3 linked regions of the Aromatoleum petrolei genome follow. Each later gene encodes a partner of the first gene's protein in a complex. Links are inferred from orthologs where the notes say so. Each region holds a gene or a part of one and is shown in the gene's direction. Other genes may lie near its edges.

Region 1 (7,288 bases):
TCCGCACGGACGCGGTAATAGACGAAGTAATGCACGCAACCCGAAGCTTCGCCGCTCATTTTTCGGGTAGCGCGTAAGGCAGGTCGAGGAACTGCAGCAGCGGCCCCTGCGAGCTGCCCAGATGCACCTCGCCTGCTTCGGCGCAACTGATCTGCATCACCGCCAGCGCCTCGAAGCCGCCCTGGGGCGCGGGAACGACGTTCACCAGCTTGCCGGCGGACTGCTCTCCGAACTCCGGTGTGAACAGGTCGGCACCGGCAGCGGGAGCCGAATCGCCCGGCACATGCACGCGATACATGCGCTTCTTGAGCTTGCCGAGATACTGCGTGCGGGCGACGATTTCCTGGCCCGGATAGCAGCCCTTGTTGAAGCTGACTCCGCCAATGACCTCGAAATTCAGCATCTGGGCGACGAATTCCTCCTGCGTCGCCGCAGTGATCAGCGGCAGGCCGGCACGGATCATCGCCAGTTGCCACGCTGCCGTACCGGCCTTCGTCGCACCGCCTGCCGTCAGCTTCGCGAACACTTCGGGCGCAACGGCAGCCGGCACCGCAACGACCAGATTGCGCTGGTCAAGCCGGATGCAGCGCAAATCTCCGGTCACCGACTGCGTCATCGGGCCGACTGGCGCGGTAATGCCGGCACTCGCGAGCGTGGCGTCCGCAGTGACTCCGCTAACACCGATCAGTACCGTGTCCGGCGTCGCGTCGGCAAGCTTCACCTTGCTGCGCAGCACGTACATCGACAGCTTCTTCTGCAGCATCGGCTGAATGTCGGCCGAAGTGGCGATCATCTGGCCGGAGTCGTCTTGCCACAGCAGCAGGCTCGCAAGCATGCGGCCCTTGGGCGTGTTGAAGCTGGACCACTGCGCAGACTGCGGCCCCAGCTTCTTCACGTCGTTCGACAGCAGATTGTGCAGGAAGCCGACCGAATCATCGCCGGCGCAGCGGATCAGGCCGAGGTGCACCAGCGGCACCGCCACGGTGTTGGATTCCACGGCGCGCACGTCCGCTTCCGGAGCATCGAAACGGATGCCCGAGTCTTCCAGCGTGGCGCCTTCGCTTACCAGAAATTCAGTCCAGGTCGTGTTCATGTGCGTTTGTCGGGGCGGAGGAGGGATGTGGAATTGGGATGAAGTATTATAGGGCCCCGCAGACGCAATGGTTGCGGGCCAAACATTTCCGCCAGCTTTTGCCGCCAGCCTGCTCGTCGCGCGTTCTGCAACGATATCCACTCCGATGAAGCCCATCGTTCTCCGCCTGCTGATCGCACTTGCGCTCGTTGTCGCGAGCGTGTCCGCCGCGGCTTGGTGGTACGCGCAGCGTCCGCTCACGCTGGCGCAGCCGCTCATCGATTTCACGGTCCAGCGCGGCCACACCATGCGCCAGGCGGCCGCGACGATCGCCGCGGCCGGTGTCGACGTCAGTCCGCGGGCGCTGTACTGGCTCGCCCGCATCACGGGCAAGGCCGGCCGCATCATGGCCGGCAGCTACGAGGTGCATCAAGGCATCACGCCTTGGCTGCTCATCCTGAAGCTTTCCAGCGGCGATGTATCGCAGGCGGAAGTCCGCTTTGTCGAGGGCTGGAACTTCCGCCAGGTCCGCGCGGCGCTGGAATCGAACCCGCACCTGCAGCAGGACACTGCAGGTCTTGCCGATGCCGATATCCTGCGCGCCATCGGGGCGACCGAGACACATCCGGAAGGTCTGTTCTTCCCGGACACCTACCTCTTCGACAAGCAGTCGAGCGCCATCGCGGTACTGCGTCGTGCATATGCCGCGATGAAGCTGCGCCTCGCCCAGGCATGGGAGATGCGAGATCCGCGGGTTCCCCTGGCGTCGCCCTACGACGCGCTGATCCTCGCGTCCATCGTCGAGAAGGAAACCGGGCGCCCGGAGGATCGCGGGCTCGTCGCCTCCGTCTTCGCCAACCGGTTGCGCATCGGCATGCGTCTGCAGACCGATCCCGCCGTGATTTACGGCTACGGCGAGTCCTTCGATGGTCGTCTGAAAAAGTGGCACCTCGAAACCGACCACGTCTACAACACCTACACTCGCGCCGGGCTGCCGCCAACGCCGATCGCGATGCCGGGCGCCGAATCGCTGAACGCTGCGGTACGCCCTGCGCAGACCGAATACCTGTATTTCGTCTCCCGCGGCGACGGGACCAGCGAGTTTTCCTCCAACCTCAACGACCACAACAAAGCGGTCAATCGTTATCAGCGGGGATCGGGAAGTTGAACCAGACGCGCGCCCGCGGGCGCTTCATCACCTTTGAAGGCATCGACGGGGCTGGAAAGAGCAGCCAGATTGCGGCGGTCGTCGCACTCCTCCTGGGCCGCGGGCTGACTGTCGACCAGACGCGCGAACCGGGCGGCACGGACCTCGGCGAAAAGCTCCGCGAGCTTCTGCTGCACGAGCCCATGCACCTCGAAACCGAGGCCATGCTAATGTTCGCCGCACGTCGCGAACATCTCGCCGCCCGCATCCATCCCGCGCTCGCAGCCGGAACCTGGGTCGTTTCAGACCGTTTCACCGACGCCACCTACGCCTACCAGGTCGGCGGACGCGGCCTCGACGCCGCCAAATTCTCCGCCCTCGAAGACTGGGTTCACCCCGGCTTCCAGCCCGACCTGACCCTCGTGTTCGATCTGCCGCCGGCAATCGCCGCAGCACGCGTCGCCAATACCGGTGCCGCGCCGGACCGTTTCGAGCGCGAGCAACGTGACTTCTTCGAGCGCGTGCGCACGGCCTACCTCGAACGTGCGCGCATGGCCCCCGAGCGCATCCGCGTCATCGCGGCCGACCGCCCGCCCGAACAGATCCGTGCCGAGATCGAGGCGATCGTCGTGGAGCGCTTCTTCCGATGATCCACCCTTGGCTGCAGGACGCTTGGCAGCGGCTGGTCGGCCTCGGCGGGCGGCTGCCGCACGCGCTGCTCTTCGTCGGTCCCGAAGGCCTCGGCAAGCGCGAGCTCGCCGACGTGCTCGCGGCAAGCCTGCTGTGCGCGGCCCCCGCGGGCGACGGGCACGCTTGCGACCACTGCGCGCCCTGTCAGCTACGGCTATCCGGCAATCACCCCGATTTGCTGCCCATCGTCCCCGAAGCCGACGCGGCGGCGGAGAGCGAGGCAGGGGACGGCGGCGACGGTGGCGAAGCCGGCAGCGGCAAGAAGAAATCCTCGCAGATCCTGATCGAACAGATCCGCGACCTGCAGGAGGCGCTCTCCGTGACAGGACACCAGAGCAGCCGGCGCGTCATCATTGTCGATCCCGCGGAGGCGATGAACGCCTTCACCGCCAACGCCCTGCTGAAGCTGCTCGAAGAGCCGCCGGAAGGCTGCATCTTCCTGCTCGTGTCGTCGGCCCCGCGCCGACTGCTACCCACCATCCGCAGCCGCTGCCAGCAGTGGAGCTTCGCGCGCCCGGCGGCGGACATCGTGGCGCAATGGCTCTCCGGCCCGGATGCACCGCCCGCGGACCTGCTCGCGCTCACAGGCGGCATGCCGCTTGCAGCCCAGCGCCTTGCGAAGAGCGGCGCGGACGTCCTGCTGCGGCGCTTCGTGAAAGACATTGCAGCGCTGCCCGCCGGTGATCCGCTGAGACTCGCCGGCCAGTGGGAAAGCTGGCTCAAATCGAAGGAAGCGGTCGCTGCCGGCTTCGGCATGCCGCAGCTCGTCGAATGGCTGCAACGCTGGGTTACCGACCTCGCTTCGTTGCGCCTTGGCGGACGGGTGCGCTTCTTCCCCGGCGAGGATGATGTCATTGCCGCGCTCGCGCAGCGCACCAGCGTGGCGGCTGTGACGAACTGCTACAATGAACTCGCCCGGATTCGCCGGGTCGCACAGCATCCGCTCAATGCAAGGCTGATGCTCGAAGACATGCTCCTGCGCTATGCGCGCGCCGTGACCGGAACCCGCCGATGAGCGAAGCTCCCAAGCCGAGCGTCGCACGCCCCAGCGTGCTGTCGCTGAACATAAACTCGAAATCCGCGCTCTACGCCGCCTACATGTCCTTCCTGGCCAACGGCGGCATCTTCGTGCCGACGCCACGCGTGCATGCGCTCGGGGACGAAGTCTTCATGCTCCTGCAACTCATGGACGACCCGACCAAGCATCCTGTCGCGGCGACCGTCGTATGGGTCACCCCCCAGGGTGCCCAAGGCGGCAAGACCCAGGGTATCGGCGTGCATTTCAGTTCGGACGAGTCCGGCAAGGCCCTGCGTGCGCGCATCGAACAGATCCTCGCCGGTCATCTCGGCTCGAACCGCCCCACCCATACTCTTTGACGTGTCATCGATGTTCGTAGATTCACACTGTCACCTCGATTTCCCCGATTTGGCCGAGCGCGAAGAAGCCATCCTTGCGGCGATGGCCGCGAACCGCGTCGGCCACGCCCTGTGCGTCAGCGTCAAAATGGAAGATTTCCCGCGAGTCCTCGCGCTCGCGGAGCGCCACCCCAACCTGTTCGCCTCGGTTGGCGTGCACCCTGACAACGACGGTGTCGAAGAACCGGACGCAGCCCGCCTGCTGGCACTTGCCGAGCACCCCAAAGTAGTCGCCATCGGCGAGACCGGCCTCGACTACTACTGGCAGAAGGACGCGCCCGAATGGCAGCGCGAACGCTTCCGCACCCATATCCGTGCCGCCCGCCAATGCGGCAAGCCGCTGATCGTCCACACGCGCTCCGCCGCCGACGACACCCTGCGCCTGATGCGCGAGGAGGGCGCCGGTGAAGCCGGCGGCGTGATGCACTGCTTCACCGAATCGCGCGACGTCGCCGAGGCCGCCCTCGATTTCGGCTTCTACATCTCGTTCTCCGGCATCGTCACGTTCAAGAACGCCAGGGAGCTGAAGGCCGTCGCGCAATACGTGCCGCTCGACCGCCTGCTCATCGAAACCGACGCCCCGTATCTCGCGCCGGTTCCACATCGCGGCAAGACCAACGAACCTGCCTGGGTCATCCACGTCGCCGAAGAGATCGCCCGCCTGCGCAATGAACCGCTCGAGCGCATCGAATCGGCCACCACCGAAAACTTCTTCCGCCTCTTTCGCCATGCCCAAGCCCACTGAATCGATCAAGCGCCTCCTCGTCTCCGCGATCCTCGCCAGCGCGTTCCTCGGTTCGACCGCGCAAGCCGACAGCTACGAAGACGCCCTCAGCTCGGCGCGTCGGGGAGACACGCCGCAACTCATGCAACTCATCGCACGCGGCGTCGATCCGAACACCGTCGACGCGCAAGGCAGCACCCTGCTGATCCTCGCCGCGCGTGAAGGGAACCTCGACACCGTGAAGGAACTGCTCAAGCACCGCCCCAAGGTGTCGCTGCGCAACGCGGCGGGTGATTCGGCCTTGATGCTGGCCGTGCTCAAGGGCGAGATCGCCATCGTCGACGTATTGCTCGAAGCGGGTGCCGAGGTGAACCACGATGGCTGGACGCCGCTGATGTATGCGGCGTTCGAGGGACGCGCCGAGATCGTCGACCGGCTTCTCGCGCGCGGCGCCGACGTCGGCGCGCTTGCCCCGAACGGATCCAGTTCGTTGATGCTTGCAGCACGTAACGGCCACATCGACGTCGTCCGCCGTCTGCTGAAGACCGGCGCCGATCTCGACCAGAAGAACGACGCCGGCTTCACGGCCGAAAGCTGGGCGCTGGACAACGGCAACACCGACATCGCCGGCCTGCTGCGCGCCGAACGCAGCCGCCGGCAGGCCGCCGGCGCCCGCTGACCGTTCCTAAGGGCGAGGCGGCGCGGAACTGCGTGCCGTTCGCCCGCGCACGGCTGCTTGCAGTGCAGGAGAGAAGCGGGCCGCCGTCGCGATCGTTGCCGCGTGGATGGCGACAGTGTCCTCGATGATTCGCGCGTACCCGCCTGCCATCGCGATCGCCACCGGCGTGCCGTGGTCCACGCACCATCGCAGGACCATCTCGTCGCGGGCAGCCAGTCCCTCGAAACTAAGCCCGAGCCGTCCCAGGCGATCGTCGCGATACGGATCGGCGCCGGCAAGATAAATCGCCAGATCCGGCTTCATCGCCTCGAGAATCTCCTCCAGACCGCCGCCGAGCGCCGCGAGATAGGTCGCATCGCCGGTCCCGTCCGGGAGTTCGATGTCGAGGGTGGATCTCGCCTTGCGGAAGGGAAAATTCTTCTCGCCATGGATACTCAGCGTGAACGCATCCGGATCGCCGGACAGGATTGCGGCAGTACCGTCTCCCTGATGTACGTCGCAGTCGATGATCGCCACGCTCCGTGCCCGGCCTTCCGCCCGCATTGACAGCGCCGCGATTGCCGCGTCGTTGAACACACAGAATCCCGAGCCGAAGTCGCGGTGGGCGTGATGCGTTCCACCGGCGAGATTCGCAGCGCAGCCCTCGACCAGCGCCTGCCTGCAGGCGGCCAGCGTCGCCCCTGCCGAGCGTCGCGAGCGCTCCACCATCTGCCGGGACCATGGAAAACCGATCCTCCGCTGCTCCGCCTGATCCAGAGTTCCATGCACGACGCCGTCGAGGTAGATCGCATCGTGCGCCCGCAGGATGTCCGAGTCGCCGGCGGCTGGCGGAACGACAAAGTCGTCCGGTGAAAACCCGCCACTGCGCATCAACTGCTTGCGGAGAAGAGAATACTTTTCCATCGGAAAGCGGTGACCCTCAGGCAGGGGGAGGACGAAATGGTCGGCATAGAACAGTTTCACGAGACAGTTCCTCGACGGGTTGCGAATTGAGCACAGTACTAACGTGTCTGATATGTCGAAATAGAGCATGGCGCAAAAAGCGCTTGACGGCTTAATTAGGGTCTATATAATTCGCGCCTCTTCAGCGCTGCGGCGGATTGTCCGGGGCGGCTGGAGGAGAAAGAGAAGCGGGTGTTGCGGCGGCGAGTTGGAAAAAAGTTTGCTGCGGTGCTTGACGAAGTGAAGCAAGTTTGTCAGAATCTCTTTCTCGCTGCTTCGGCAGCGGTTCTTTAAAAAATTGGACAACCGATAAGTGTGAGTGCTTGGTTGGCGCGACCGAAACTGCTTCGGCGGTTTTAATGTTGCAAAGATTGAGTGCTCAACAGTAAGTCAGTAATGATTTCTTTGAGTGCTTTGTTGGATTGAACTTAAGAGTTTGATCCTGGCTCAGATTGAACGCTGGCGGCATGCTTTACACATGCAAGTCGAACGGCAGCGGGGGCTTCGGCCTGCCGGCGAGTGGCGAACGGGTGAGTAATGCATCGGAACGTGCCCAGTCATGGGGGATAACTACGCGAAAGCGTAGCTAATACCGCATACGCCCTGAGGGGGAAAGCG
Region 2 (7,232 bases), 1.5 Mb from region 1 along the record:
CCGGCAGGATCAGGCCCGACGAGTAGAGGCCGTCGCCGACCTTGCGCGCGAAGAACTCGCGCTCGACCCCTTCCTGCGGCAGCCATGCGCTGACGAAGTAGTGCTGCACCAGCGCCACCCAGCCGTCGTTCGCCTTCTTCACGAACTTCGCCTTGCCGTTGTCGATCTCCTCGAACTTCACCTTCTGGAACTTCTCCGCCTCGCTGTAGAACGCGGGGCCGGTGAACACGTTCACGCCGAAGCCTTCGACCGCTTCCGCCGGCTTGCCGTCGCGCGTCATCTGGAAATACGCGTGCGCATTGAGCGGCGCACCGCCACCGTTCACGATCTCGTAGGCCACGTCGACGAGGTAGCTGCCGCGATGGAACGTCATCAGCTTCGCGACCTTCACGCCGTTCTGCTCGGGCGCCTCGAGGCGCAGCGTCAGGCTGTCCTGGCCGTCCTTGAGCACCTGCTCGCCGGCCGGCAGTGCGAACGCCGTCTTGTGGTTCGGCAAGCCCTCACCGATCAGGCCGGACTGCGCGGCGTACAGGTGCTCGGCGCCGTCGTCGAACAGCACGAAGTTGCGCGACACGTCGGCCTTGGACTTGTGCTGCGCGAGCTCAAGGCGAACGATGCTGCCGCCTTCGGCGGACACCTCGGCGGTCATCACGTCGGTGCGTACCGTCACGCGCGGAGCGCTGGATACCGCCCCACGCGCTTCCGGCACCGCCGACACACCGGCCATGCTCGCGCTGGGCGTCGGCACCGCACCGGGAACGGACGAACCCGGCGCCTGCTGCTCGGCTACCGCCGCAGTCGGCGCGGGAGCGGGACGATTGTGCTTCTGCCAGCCGTCCCACAGCATGATCACGGCGAAGGAGAAGATGAGGAAGAGTATCAGTCGACGCTGGTCCATCGGATTCTTATGTTCTGGGAAGAGTCAGGGAACGGGATCATACCCGCCCGGATGGAATGGGTGGCAACGGCCCACCCGCTTGAGTGCCAGCCACCCGCCCTTGCGGGCGCCGTGGCGCTGGACGGCCTCGGCCGCGTATTCGGAACAACTCGGGTGAAAACGGCAGTTGCGCCCCAGCATCGGGCTGATCGCGTATTTGTACACGCGCAGCAGGCCGAGGAGCAGGGACTTCATCATGGCCGCAGGCGCGCGAAGAGCTGCGCGATGTCTTCGTTGATCATCGCGCGCGTCGCATCCCTGACCGGCGCGTGCAGGCGCACGATCAGGTCGTGGTGGGGGAGTACCGCACGGATCTTGCGAAACTGTTCGCGCACGATGCGTTTCACCAGGTTGCGCACGTTGGCGCGTTTCGCCAGCTTCTTCGCCACCACGACGCCGAGGCGCGCCGTGCCGAGTTCGTTGGGACGATAATGAACGACGAAGAAGCGTCCCTTGATCGCCCGCCGAAAAGCAAAAACGGATGAATACTCATCCGTTTTGCGTAATCTGTAGGCGCTGAGGAATCTCTGATCAACGCCCGACGGGCTGCTCACCTCAGACGGCGAGGCGATGACGGCCCTTGGCGCGACGAGCGCGGATGACGGCGCGACCGCCACGGGTCTTCATGCGGACCAGGAAACCATGGGTGCGCTTGCGACGGACGACGGAAGGCTGATAGGTGCGTTTCATTTCGGTTGGCCAGTGAAAGGGTCAAACCGCGGATTTAATTGGATAATACCCTGTTTGTCAAGCACAATTTTTACCCCAGGCTGTGGATAACTCTGACGTGCGGGGGTAGAATCGAGCGTTTCCTTTCCCGCCCGCCCTTCGCGCACTGCCGATCACGGCCCGTCGCGCGCCACCGGCAGCCGGGATGCCCCCGAAACACACTCGCGCCATCGTTGCTCCTTGTCGCTGCCTTCCATCGCAGCGGCCGGCCGGAACGAGGCGTTATTGGAAATCGTGTCACAAGCCCTAGCCTTCGAGTCCGTGAGTCAAGATTTCTGGTCCTTCTGCCTGTCGCGCCTTGAAAGTGAACTGCCGCCGCAGCAGTTCAACACCTGGATCAAGACGCTAAGTGCGGAGGCCGGCACGAGCGACGAACCGTCACTGCGCCTGTTCGCGCCCAACCGCTTCGTCATGCAGTGGGTGCGCGAACGCTATCTCAAGCGCATCGCCGAGCTCGGCGAGGAGTTCCACGGCGGCCCGATGCCGCTCGAGCTCGTGATGTCCGAAGCCGGCAACACGCGCGCCGCCCCCCGCACGGTGGCACCGGTGATGCCGGTCGCCGCCGAGAAGACGGCCGCGAACGTCGCCCCAGCGCCGGTCGCCGCGCCCGCGATCATCGTGCGCGCCGAGCCCGAACCCACCGCGAGTTCGGCCGATCTCGCCTACGAGAAGACGCGTCTCAACCCCGATTTCACCTTCGACACCCTGGTCACCGGCCGCGCCAACGACCTCGCCCGCGCCGCCGCGATGCAGGTCGCGCAGAACCCCGGCACGTCCTACAACCCGCTGTTCGTCTATGGCGGCGTCGGCCTCGGCAAGACCCACCTCGTGCACGCCATCGGCAACGCCGTGTACAAGCGCAACCCGCGCGCGGTGATCCGCTACGTGCACGTCGAGGATTACTACGCCGACGTCGTGCGCGCCTACCAGCAGAAGAGCTTCGACGCGTTCAAGCGCTACTACCGCTCGCTCGACCTGCTGCTGATCGACGACATCCAGTTCTTCAACAACAAGAACCGCACGCAGGAAGAGTTCTTCCACGCCTTCAACGCGCTCACCGAGGCGAGGAAGCAGATCGTCATCACCTGCGACACCTATCCCAAGGACATCCAGGGCCTGGAAGATCGCCTGATCTCCCGCTTCGACTGGGGCCTCACGGTGCAGATCGAGCCGCCCGAGCTCGAGATGCGCGTCGCGATCCTGCAGAAGAAGGCCGAGGCGCTGCGCGTCGAGCTCACCGACGACGTCGCCTTCCTGATCGCCAAGAACCTGCGCTCCAACGTGCGCGAGCTCGAAGGCGCGCTCAACAAGGTCGTCGCCTTCGCGCGCTTCCACGGCCGCGGCATCTCGCTCGAGGTGGCGAAGGACGCGCTCAAGGATCTGCTCAACGCGCACAACCGCCAGCTCACCATCGAGCATATCCAGAAGACGGTCGCCGACTACTACAAGATCAAGGTCGCCGACATGCACTCCAAGAAGCGCACGCGCGTGATCGCCCGCCCTCGCCAGGTCGCGATGTGGCTCGCCAAGGACCTCACGCCGATGTCGCTGCCGGCGATCGGCGAGGCCTTCGGCGGACGCGACCACACCACCGTGCTGCACGCCTGCCGCACGATCGCGGACCTGCGCCTCGCGGACCAGCAGCTCAACCACGACGTGCACGTGCTGACGCAGGTGCTGCGCGGATGAGTGTGCCGCGCCGCACCGCTTCCTTGCCCGGACAAACGGAATAACTTCAAACGGAAGATCCTGACGCCATGCTTCTGCTCACCACCACCCGCGATGCGCTCCTCGCCCCGCTGCAGTCGGTCGCCGGCATCGTCGAAAAGCGCCACACCCTGCCGATCCTGTCGAACGTGCTGATCGAGAAGCACGGCGACCAGCTCACCCTGCTCGCCACCGACATCGAGATCCAGATCCGCACGACCACGGGCGGACACATCGGCGGCGAGGACGCCAACATCACCGTCGCCGCGAAGAAGCTGCAGGACATCCTGCGCGCGCTGCCCTCCGCCGGCGAAGTGGTGCTCACGCTCGACGACAAGCGCCTCACGGTGAAGGCCGGGCGCAGCCGCTTCGCGTTGCAGACCCTGCCCGCCGCCGACTACCCGCGCATGAACCTGCCCGACGGCGACGCCACGCGCTTCAGCATCAGCCAGAAGAGCTTCAAGCGCCAGCTCGCCCAGGTCGCCTACGCGATGGCGCAGCAGGACATCCGCTACTATCTCAATGGTCTGCTGCTGATCGCCGACGGTAAGGAACTGCGCATGGTCGCCACCGACGGCCATCGCCTCGCCTTCGCCTCCAGCCCGCTCGAGGCCGAAGTGCCGCGCACCGAGGTCATCCTGCCGCGCAAGACGGTCATGGAGCTCGCGCGCCAGCTCGCCGACAGCGAGGACCCGCTCGAAGTCGTCCTCGCCGGCAATCAGGTGGTGTTCCGCTTCGGCCCGATTGAGCTCGTCTCCAAGCTCATCGACGGCAAATTCCCCGACTACGAGCGCGTGATCCCGCAGAACCACCAGAAGCTGCTGACCTTCGAGCGCGCACCGCTGCTCGCGACCCTGTCGCGCGTCGCCATCCTCACCAACGACAAGTTCCGCGGCGTGCGCCTCGTGCTCGGCGACGGCATGCTGAAGATTGCCTCGACCAACGCCGAACAGGAAGAAGCGCAGGAGGAGCTCGAAGTCGACTATCACGGCGACGCGCTCGACATCGGATTCAACGTCACCTATCTGCTCGACGTGCTCACCAACATCCACGAGGACCAGGTCGAGTGGCGCTTCAACGACGGCAACTCGAGCGCGCTGGTGACCCTGCCGGGCAACGACCGCTTCAAGTACGTGGTCATGCCGATGCGAATTTGACGCACACGGCGCCCGCCGCCGCAGCGTTCTGACGCCCCGGGCCCTCCCGGGGCGCGTTCTTTGATGATTCATAGAGATTGACGATGTCCGATCCGCAAAACCTGCCTCAGTCCGCCCCCGTCCCCGCTCCCGCTCCGTCCGGCGACTACGATGAATCCAGCATCCAGCAGCTCGAAGGCCTGGAAGCCGTGAGGAAGCGTCCCGGCATGTACATCGGCGACACCTCCGACGGCACCGGCCTGCATCACATGGTGTTCGAGGTCGTGGATAACTCCATCGACGAGGCGCTGGCAGGCCACTGCGACGACATCGTCATCACTATCCACGCCGACAACTCGATCTCCGTGGCCGACAACGGCCGCGGCATCCCGGTCGGCGTGAAGATGGACGACAAGCACGAGCCCAAGCGCTCGGCGGCCGAGATCGTCATGTGCGTGCTGCACGCCGGCGGCAAGTTCAACCAGAACAGCTATAAGGTGTCCGGCGGCCTGCACGGCGTGGGCGTATCGTGCGTGAACGCGCTGTCGAAGTGGCTGCGCCTCACCGTGCGCCGCGACGGCAAGAAGCACTTCATGGAATTCCACCGCGGTGTGCCGCAGGAGCGCGTGATCGACGTCGTCGACGGCGTCGAGGTCAGCCCGCTGAAGGTCATCGGCGAGACCACCAAGCGCGGCACCGAGGTCCATTACCTCGCCGACGACGACATCTTCGGCACCGTCGAATACCACTACGAAATCCTCGCCAAACGCCTGCGCGAGCTGTCCTTCCTCAACAACGGCGTGAAGATCCGCCTCGTCGACCAGCGCACCGGCAAGGAAGAGGACTTCGCCTTCGCCGGCGGCGTGAAGGGCTTCGTCGAATACATCAACCGCACCAAGTCGGTGCTGCACCCCAACGTGTTCTACGCCGCGGGCAGCACGCGCATCCCCACCGGCCACGGCCACGACGCCGAGCTGGGCGTCGAAGTCGCGATGCAGTGGAACGACAGCTACGCCGAACAGGTGTTGTGCTACACCAACAACATCCCGCAGGCCGACGGCGGCACCCACCTCACCGGCCTGCGCGCGGCGATGACGCGCGTCATCAACAAGTACATCGAAGAAAACGAGATCGCCAAGAAGGCCAAGGTCGACATCACCGGCGACGACATGCGCGAAGGCCTCGCCTGCGTGCTCTCGGTGAAGATGCCCGACCCCAAGTTCGCCAGCCAGACCAAGATGAAGCTGGTGTCCTCGGAAGCCCGCCCCGCGGTCGAGGAAGTGGTCGCCGGCAAGCTCACCGACTTCCTGCAGGAAAACCCGATCGACGCCAAGACCATCTGCGCCAAGATCGTCGAAGCCGCGCGCGCCCGCGACGCCGCCCGCAAGGCGCGCGAGATGACGCGCCGCAAGGGCCTGCTGGACGGCGTCGGCCTGCCCGGCAAGCTCGCCGACTGCCAGGAGAAGGATCCCGCGCTGTGCGAAATCTACCTCGTCGAGGGTGACTCCGCAGGCGGCTCCGCCAAGCAGGGCCGCGACCGCAAGTTCCAGGCGATCCTGCCCTTGAAGGGCAAGATCCTCAACGTCGAGAAGGCGCGCTTCGACAAGCTGCTGCAGAGCCAGGAGATCGCCACCATGATCACCGCGCTCGGCACGGGCATCGGCAAGGAAGACTACAAGCCGGAGAAGCTGCGCTACCACCGCATCATCATCATGACCGACGCGGACGTCGACGGCGCGCACATCCGCACCTTGCTGCTGACCTTCTTCTACCGCCAGATGCCCGAGCTCGTCGAGCGCGGCCACATCTACATCGCCCAGCCGCCGCTGTACAAGATCAAGCACGGCAAGAACGAGATGTACATCAAGGACGAGGCGGCGCTCAACCAGCACCTGCTGAAGCTCGCCCTCGACGGCGCCGCGCTCGTGCCGCGCACCGGCGCCGCCCCCATCGTCGACGAGACCCTCGGGGGACTGGCCCGCAGCTACCTGCTCGCCGAAGCGGTCATCAACCGCCTCTCCGGCTACATCGACGGCGCGGTGCTGCACGCGATGCTCGCCCACGACATCGAAGTCAGCCTCGCGGACGAAGCCGCCACCGCCGCCGCCGCCGCGCGCATCCGCCCGCACCTGCCCGACGAAGTCCAGATCCGTCCCGAGTACCATGAGGCCTCGGAGACCTGGCGCATCGCCATCGAGCGCATGCTGCACGGCAACCGCAAGCGCGGCTGGATCGACGAGGAATTCATCGTCTCCGGCGACTACCGCAGCATCCGCACCGCCGCCGCCGCCATCGCCGACCTGATGGGCGAAGGCGCCGAGATCCGCCGCGGCGAGAAGAGCCAGCCCGTCACCCGCTTCGCCGACGCCATCCGCTGGCTGCTCGCCGAAGTCGAACGCGGCCTCAGCAAGCAGCGCTACAAGGGTCTGGGCGAGATGAACCCCGAGCAGCTGTGGGAAACCACGATGGACCCCGCCGTGCGCCGCCTGCTGAAAGTGCAGATCGACGACGCAATTGCCGCCGACGAGATCTTCACTACGCTGATGGGCGACGACGTGGAACCGCGTCGGGCGTTCATCGAGGGGAATGCCCTGTTTGCGCGGAACATCGACGTTTGATGCCTTGTCGCCGGCAATGCTCACCAGCGCGGGCGTCGAAAATGGCTAAAGCAACAGCTTGTTTGCGCCGTTATAAATATTGATTGTGCTGGAAGAAATTCCAGT
Region 3 (7,283 bases), 670 kb from region 1 along the record:
GAGCGCCTCATCGAAGACGGCTGGGTACATGGCACCGCCACCATCGACCGCCTCGACAGCCCCTTCTTCCCGCGCCGCGGCTACGCTGCCCGGCTACGTGCGGAACTTCACTCGCCGGCCTTCGGCGCCGACCAGCGCTACTTCTTCACCGAGCTCGACGGCGACGCCGCGACCTCCTTCGGCCCCAACGTGTGGCGCGTACGCGCGCTGCTCGCCGGCAGCCCCGACCGCGACTTGCCCGAGGTCGGCCGCACCCTGCTGGGCGGCCCCTTCCGCCTTTCTGGCTACCGCTACGGCGAACTCGCCGCCGATCAGGTGGCGCTCGTCAGCGGCGCCTACTACCGCCAGATCACGCGCCTGCCCGACACGCTCGGCCGCGGCGTGTACGCCGGCGCGACAGCCGAATGGGCGGAGCTGCGCAACTATGGCACCGCGCTCACCCCGGACCCCGGCCGGCACCGCGCGTATTCCCTCTTCCTCGGCGCCGACACCGCCCTCGGTCCGATCTACGTCGGCGCGAGCTATTCGCCCGAAGTGGGCGACGTGCGCTACTACCTGCAGCTCGGACAGCCCTGAGGCACGTGCGGCCGATCGCCCGGGGCGGGTCCGTCAGGCCGGTCGCCGATAGCCATCCGGCACGCCGTCGGGTGACAGCATGATCTGCCACAGCTGCAGGTCGCGTGCGCGGAAGGCGCCCGCGCAGCTGAGCAGGTAGTAGGACCACATGCGGCGGAAGCGTTCGCCGTAGCGTCCGGCGAAGCGCGGCCAAGCCGCTTCGAAGCGTGCATGCCAGGCCATCAGCGTGCGGTCGTAGTCGGCGCCGAAGTTGTGCAGGTCCTCGATCACGAAGAGATGCTCGACGGCCTTCGCAACCTGCCTCAGGGCTGGCAGATCGCCGTTCGGGAAAATGTAGCGGTCGATCCACGGGTCGGTGTGCGCGGTGCGGAAGTTGTTGCCGATCGTGTGCAGCAGGAAGAGCCCGTCGTCTCGAAGGCAACGGCGCGCGACCGCGAAGTAGGTGCGCAGGTTATGCCGGCCGACATGCTCGAACATGCCAAGGCTGGCGATGCGGTCAAACGGCTCGTCGATTTCGCGGAAGTCCATCAGGCGGAACTCCACGGGCAGGCCGGCGCAGCGCTCGCGCCCGTACTCTGCCTGCGCCCTCGAAATTGTGAGGCCGACGCAGCGAACGCCGTAGCGTTCGGCTGCGAACTTCATGAGGCTGCCCCAGCCGCAGCCGATATCGAGCAGGCACATGCCGGGCCGCAACCCGAGCTTGCGGCACACCAGGTCGAGTTTCGCCTCCTGTGCCGTCGCCAGATCGTCAGCGTCCGCCCAGTATCCGCAGGTGTATGCCATGTACGGATCGAGCATCGCCTCGAAAAAATCGTTGCCGAGGTCGTAATGCACTTCGCCGACGAGCTTCGCCCGGCGCGGGCTCTGCAGGTTCGTGAGATGTGCGCGCAGCACGTGCCAGACGAACTTCGGCGAACGCGCCGCGCGGTCGAGGTGGGCTCGCACGATGCGATGGATCAATTCGTCGACCTGTGGTGCATCCCAGTCGCCATCCATGTAGCTCTCGCCCAACCCCATGCTGCCATGCAGGAGGATCCGGTCCGCGGCCTCCGCGCGATGCAGCCGCATGTCCCACGGCCGGGTGCCGCCGATGCAGATGTCGGCTTCCCGCAGCAGCCCGGCCAGCAGCTCGACACTGCCCCCGTATGGCGCTCGTCGCGTCACCGTCGTGCCGCTGCAAAGGTGCGACTCTGGCAGCTCGTGAAACTCCGGGGCCATGCACGCTCCTCCTTCTCCGTGTGCCGCCTGTGCACGGGCGACGCTCGTCCGCGAACACCCATTCCGGATATGTTCGACTTTCAAAGGATAGACCACGCTTCGCACAATTCCGTTTCAGCGCGCGGGGCCGGAGGCCATTCCGATATCAGGCAAGTGCGGCGTCGAGCACCATCATCGCCGCGAAGCCGACGACGAGGCCGGTCGTCGCGAGCGTCTCGTGGCCGCGACGGTGCGATTCCGGAATGATCTCGTGGCTCACGACGAAGAGCATCGCACCCGCTGCGCCGGCGAGGCCCCAGGGCAGAAGTGCCTGCGCCTCCGCAACCACCGCGGCGCCGGCGAGCGCCGCGATAGGCTCGACCAGACCGGACAGGGCCGCCACCGCGAACGATACTGCCCGGCCGTAGCCGGCGGTCGCGAGGGCGATCGCAACGATCAGCCCTTCGGGCACATTCTGCAGCGAGATGCCGGTCGCGACCGCATTGCCGGTGCTCGCAGAGACGCTTGCGACTCCGATCGCGAGCCCCTCGGGAACGTTGTGCACCGCGATCGCGAACACGAACAGCCAGACCGCCCCTGCGCTGCGCTCCGACTGTGGTTCATGCGAGTGGGGCAGGGTGCGGTCGAGCGCGAGCAGGACCGCGGCGCCCGCGCCCATCGCCACCGCGACGAGGAACACCGCGTCCACGCGGCCGAGTCCGAGGGCGACTGCCGCGTCGAGGCCAGGAAGGAGCAGCGAGAACACGCTCGCTGCAAGCATCACGCCCGCACCGAAGCCGAGCAGAACCCCCTTCACGCCGGCGGCGATGCGGCGCATCACGAGCACGGGCAGCGCACCGAGGGCGGTAGCCAGCGCAGCCATCGCGCCCCCAGCGAGGGCGTCGGGGATTGCGAACGCGCCGGCATCGACGCTGCGCACGAGTTGCGTACCCAGCACCACGAAGCCGGTCAGGACGATCAGCCACCCGCCGAGCGCGCGCAGCGCCCCGGCCGCGTTGGCATGCTGATAGTGCAGGCGGGCGACTTTGGCAACCATGATGCGACTCCTTTCAGTTGGGCGATTGCGTCGAATCCAGTATTGCCGTGCGCTGAAAATAGTTCTAATTGAACATTAATAAGTATTCGATAGATTTTCAGTATTTATTCGCCCGCGGCAAACCGGCGCGTCCTATTGCACCCGGGCACCGCCCGCAATCGCACCGGGAGCGTGCTCGGCGCTCTGTTAGAATCCCGCGCCATGAGCTATCAAGTTCTCGCCCGCAAGTGGCGGCCGAAATCCTTTGCGACGCTGGTTGGCCAGGAGCATGTCGTGCGCGCGCTCAGCCACGCGCTCGCGACCGGCCGGCTGCACCACGCCTGGCTGTTCACCGGCACTCGCGGCGTCGGCAAGACCACGATCTCCCGCATCCTCGCGAAGGCGCTGAATTGCGAGACCGGCGTCACGGCCGAGCCCTGCAACCAGTGCTCCGCCTGCCAGGCGATCGACGCCGACCGCTTCCCCGACTATGTCGAGATGGACGCCGCGTCGAACCGCGGCGTCGAGGACATGGCCGCGCTGCTCGACAAGGCCGTGTACGCGCCGGTGCAGGGGCGCTACAAGGTCTACATGATCGACGAAGTGCACATGCTCACCGGGCATGCGTTCAACGCGATGCTGAAGACGCTCGAGGAGCCGCCGGAACACGTCAAGTTCATCCTCGCGACCACCGATCCGCAGAAGATTCCCGTCACGGTGCTGTCGCGCTGCCTGCAGTTCAACCTCAAGCAGATGCCGCCGGGCCACATCGTCGAGCACCTGTCGCGCATCCTCGAGGCCGAGGCCATCCCCTTCGAGGCGCCGGCGCTGCGCCACCTCGCCAAGGCCGCCAACGGCTCGATGCGTGACGCGTTGTCGCTGCTCGACCAGGCGATCGCGCACGGCACCGGCAAGGTCGAGGAAGAGCAGGTCACCCACATGCTCGGCACGGTCGGTGACGACCACCTGTATGCCGTGCTCGATGCGCTCGCCGCCGGCGACGTCACGGCGCTGCTGGCGGTCGCCGACCGCATGGAAGCGCGCAGCCTCTCGTTCGATGCGGCGCTGCAGGCCCTCGCATCCCTGCTGCATCGCGCCGCTCTCGCGCAATTCGCCCCCGCCGCGATCTCCGACGAGGCCGAGCGCGCGCGCCTGCAACCCTACACCGAGGCCTTCGACGCCGAATTCCTGCAGCTCGCGTACCAGATCGCAATCCACGGCCGCGACGAACTGCCGCTCGCGCCCGACGACTACGCCGGCTTCACGATGACGCTGCTGCGCCTGCACGCCTTCCGTCCCGACATGCCGGCAGCCTTGGGCAGCCCTGCGACCGAAGGCGGAGGAGGGGGTGTCGCACGCGCCTTGCCGCCTGCCGCTGCGCGACCGCCGGCTGCATCGCACCCAGCCTCCGCGAGCGCCGCTCCCAGACCCGCTCAGCCGGCCGCCATCGCTCCCGCCGCGCTTGCCGTCGCGGAAGCGCCGGCTGCGTCGGCCGTGCCCGCCCGCGCCCCTGTGGCGCCTTCCCCTGGCGCCGCATCCGCGCCTCCTGCAACCCGGGCCGAAGCGCCGATCCCTGTGGAAGCCCGCCCCGAGCCTTCCAACTCGGTGCCACCCTGGGAGGATTTGCCGCCCGAAGCCTTCTTCGGCCAGAGCGCCGAACCGGCTGCGCCGGGGGGCGAGTCGCCGCGCGAGGTCGTGCCGGCTCCGCCCGTTGCGCGTTCCGCGCCGGTGGAGCGGCCCGAACAGGTGGCCCCGTCCGCTCCTCAGCCCCAAGCGCCCTCCGTGTCGCCGGCGCCGCCGACCGCCGACGGCGAGGCGGCGGGGGATTTCGCCGCCGGCAATTGGCACGGCCTCATTCGCCGGCTCGGTCTCGGCGGGCTCGTGCGCGAGTTCGCCCAGCACTGCGAGTGGCTGGGCTTTGCCGACGGCGTGATCGACCTGCGCCTGTCGAATGCCCATCGCCACCTCCTCGACATGAACCCGGGCGTGGTGGAGCGCATCCAGGATCAACTCGCTTCCCTGTATGGGGCGCCCCTCAAGCTGCGCGCCACGGTCGGCGCGATCGCCGGCGAAACTCCCGCGCAGCGCGACGAGGCCGATCGTCGTGCGCGCCGCGCCGAGGCCGTTGCAGCGCTCGAAAGCGATCCTTTCGTGCGCGAACTGATCGAACGATTCGACGCAACCCTCGTGGAAGCGTCGGTGAAACCACTTTGAATCCCCAATTGCGGAGAAACGCACCATGATGAAGGGCGGAATCGCCGGCCTGATGAAACAGGCCCAGCAGATGCAGGAAAACATGAAGAAGATGCAGGACCAGCTCGCGCTCGTCGAAGTCGAGGGCCAGGCGGGCGCCGGCATGGTCAAGATCCTCATGACCTGCAAGCACGACGTTCGTCGCGTCACCATCGACCCGTCGGTCATGGACGACAAGGAAATGCTCGAAGATCTCGTCGCCGCGGCGATGAACGACGCGGTGCGTCGTGCCGAGGCGACCACGCAGGAGAAGATGGCGGGCTTCACCGCCGGCCTCAACCTGCCGCCCGGGATGAAGCTCCCGTTCTGATGAGCTCCCCCTCGAGTCTCGACGAACTGATCGAGGCCCTGCGCGCGCTGCCTGGCGTCGGCCCGAAGTCGGCGCAACGCATGGCCTACCACCTGCTGCAGCGGGATCAGCGCGGCGCCGGACGGCTCGCGCGGGCGCTCTCGCACGCGCTCGAAGTGCTGCGCCACTGCGAGCGATGCAACACCTTCTCCGAGGCCGACATCTGCCAGCGCTGCGCCAACCCGCAGCGCGACCACTCGCTGCTATGCGTGGTCGAGATGCCGGCCGACCTCGCGATGATGGAGCAGACGCAGCTCTACAACGGCCTGTACTACGTCCTGATGGGACGCCTGTCGCCACTGGATGGTATCGGGCCGCGCGAGCTGCGGCTCGACAAGCTCCTCGCGCGCGCCGCGGACGACGATGTGAAGGAAGTGATCCTCGCAACCAACTTCACCAACGAAGGCGAAGCGACCGCCCACGTGATTGCCGAGCTCCTCGCCGCGCGCGGCGTGAAGGTGAGTCGCCTGTCGCGCGGCGTGCCCGTCGGCGGCGAGCTCGAACACACCGATACGGGAACGATTGCGCAGGCTCTGGTCGAGCGTCGCGCGCTCTGACAAAGAGGTTTGCTGCGTTGCGGAAGTTGCGCTGCAGCAAACGGTTTCCGGCGAATCCGCGCTGTCATGCGGGAGTGCATCCGGGGTCCATGTCAATGACATGAGCTCGGCATGACCTCTTTTTATGTATCAGGCTTTTTGCTAAAATCCCGCAGTTTTTTTGTATCCGGAAACGGGTTTCTTTTCAGGGATGAGGTCATGAGCGTGGATCAGAAGATGGACAGTGGCCGCCGGCAACTGCTTGTCGCGACGTCGGCCGCCGGTGGCGTGGCTGCGGTGGCGACGGCTGTGCCGTTCGTTGCCAGTCTGACGCCGTCGGAGCGTGCGAAGGCTGCAGGTGCGCCGGTCGAGGCGGATATCAGCAAGCTCGCGCCGGGCGAGATGATGACGGTTGAATGGCGTGGCAAGCCGGTGTGGATCCTGCGCCGGACCCCGGAAATGCTGGCTTCGCTCGACAAGACCGACGCCGCCGTGAGCGATCCGGAATCCGCCAAGGAGATGCAGCCGGAGTACGCGAAGAACAAGAGCCGCTCGATCAAACCCGAATACCTCATCGCCGTAGGAATCTGCACCCACCTCGGCTGCTCGCCCAGCGACAAGTTCAAGGTCGGCGCCGAGAGCGGCATGGGCGACGATTGGCACGGTGGCTTCCTGTGCCCCTGTCACGGTTCCAAGTTCGACCTTTCCGGTCGCGTGTACAAGAGCATGCCGGCGCCCGACAACCTCGAGGTGCCGCCGCACAAGTACCTTTCCGATACCACGATCCTCATCGGTGACGACTCCAAGGCCTAAGCGATGACCACAAAATCACAACAACTGCTCAACTGGGTCGACGAGCGTTTCCCGCTGACGTCCACCTGGAAGGCGCACCTGTCCGAGTACTACGCGCCCAAGAACTTCAACTTCTGGTACTTCTTCGGTTCGCTCGCGCTGCTGGTGCTGGTGATCCAGATCCTGACCGGCATCTTCCTGGTCATGCACTACAAGCCGGATGCCTCGCTCAACGCCTCGGGCATTCCCGTTGCATTCGCCAGCGTCGAGTACATCATGCGCGAAGTCCCGGGCGGCTGGCTGATCCGCTACCTGCACTCGACCGGCGCCTCCGCCTTCTTCATCGTCGTCTACCTGCACATGTTCCGCGGCCTGCTCTACGGTTCCTACCGCAAGCCGCGCGAACTGATCTGGATTTTCGGCACGCTGATCTTCCTGGCGCTGATGGCTGAAGCCTTCATGGGCTACCTGCTGCCGTGGGGCCAGATGTCGTTCTGGGGCGCGCAGGTCATCGTGAACCTGTTCTCGGCGATTCCGGTCATCG

What was found. The genes of interacting proteins can lie anywhere in the genome.
Region 2: the proteins of holB (region 1) and dnaN are in contact, whole or in part, in a cryo-EM structure (PDB 8GIZ), measured with the Escherichia coli proteins. The link is inferred for Aromatoleum petrolei from one-to-one orthologs.
Region 3: the proteins of holB (region 1) and dnaX are in contact, whole or in part, in a cryo-EM structure (PDB 8GIZ), measured with the Escherichia coli proteins. The link is inferred for Aromatoleum petrolei from one-to-one orthologs.

What each region holds. Positions count from the first base shown.
Region 1 is NZ_CP059560.1:4,242,285-4,249,572, forward strand. What follows is about bases 1,896-4,894. They hold holB (DNA polymerase III subunit delta'), read left to right. Parts: upstream 1,896-2,865; coding sequence 2,866-3,924; downstream 3,925-4,894. Other genes in these bases: mltG (endolytic transglycosylase MltG), read left to right, coding at 1,896-2,240; tmk (dTMP kinase), read left to right, coding at 2,237-2,869; ToN1_RS19395 (PilZ domain-containing protein), read left to right, coding at 3,921-4,286; ToN1_RS19400 (TatD family hydrolase), read left to right, coding at 4,297-4,894. Also shown: ToN1_RS19370 (DUF4936 family protein), read right to left, coding at 1-59; CAF17-like 4Fe-4S cluster assembly/insertion protein YgfZ, read right to left, coding at 56-1,093; more of mltG, read left to right, coding at 1,239-1,895; more of ToN1_RS19400, read left to right, coding at 4,895-5,070; ToN1_RS19405 (ankyrin repeat domain-containing protein), read left to right, coding at 5,054-5,728; ToN1_RS19410 (histone deacetylase family protein), read right to left, coding at 5,735-6,691. UniProt on the Escherichia coli protein: Part of the beta sliding clamp loading complex, which hydrolyzes ATP to load the beta clamp onto primed DNA to form the DNA replication pre-initiation complex.
Region 2 is NZ_CP059560.1:2,703,721-2,710,952, reverse strand. What follows is about bases 2,534-5,476. They hold dnaN (DNA polymerase III subunit beta), read left to right. Parts: upstream 2,534-3,423; coding sequence 3,424-4,530; downstream 4,531-5,476. Other genes in these bases: gyrB (DNA topoisomerase (ATP-hydrolyzing) subunit B), read left to right, coding at 4,614-5,476; dnaA (chromosomal replication initiator protein DnaA), read left to right, coding at 2,534-3,355. In the rest of the region: membrane protein insertase YidC, read right to left, coding at 1-898; membrane protein insertion efficiency factor YidD, read right to left, coding at 923-1,132; rnpA (ribonuclease P protein component), read right to left, coding at 1,132-1,554; rpmH (50S ribosomal protein L34), read right to left, coding at 1,493-1,627; more of dnaA, read left to right, coding at 1,928-2,533; more of gyrB, read left to right, coding at 5,477-7,127. UniProt on the Escherichia coli protein: Confers DNA tethering and processivity to DNA polymerases and other proteins. Acts as a clamp, forming a ring around DNA (a reaction catalyzed by the clamp-loading complex) which diffuses in an ATP-independent manner freely and bidirectionally along dsDNA.
Region 3 is NZ_CP059560.1:3,567,896-3,575,178, forward strand. Bases 2,534-5,527 are described here. They hold dnaX (DNA polymerase III subunit gamma/tau), read left to right. Parts: upstream 2,534-3,031; coding sequence 3,032-5,023; downstream 5,024-5,527. Other genes in these bases: ToN1_RS16320 (ZIP family metal transporter), read right to left, coding at 2,534-2,830; ToN1_RS16330 (YbaB/EbfC family nucleoid-associated protein), read left to right, coding at 5,049-5,372; recR (recombination mediator RecR), read left to right, coding at 5,372-5,527. Also shown: ToN1_RS16310 (patatin-like phospholipase family protein), read left to right, coding at 1-576; cfa (cyclopropane fatty acyl phospholipid synthase), read right to left, coding at 610-1,794; more of ToN1_RS16320, read right to left, coding at 1,940-2,533; more of recR, read left to right, coding at 5,528-5,968; petA (ubiquinol-cytochrome c reductase iron-sulfur subunit), read left to right, coding at 6,167-6,760; ToN1_RS16345 (cytochrome b), read left to right, coding at 6,764-7,283. UniProt on the Escherichia coli protein: Part of the beta sliding clamp loading complex, which hydrolyzes ATP to load the beta clamp onto primed DNA to form the DNA replication pre-initiation complex.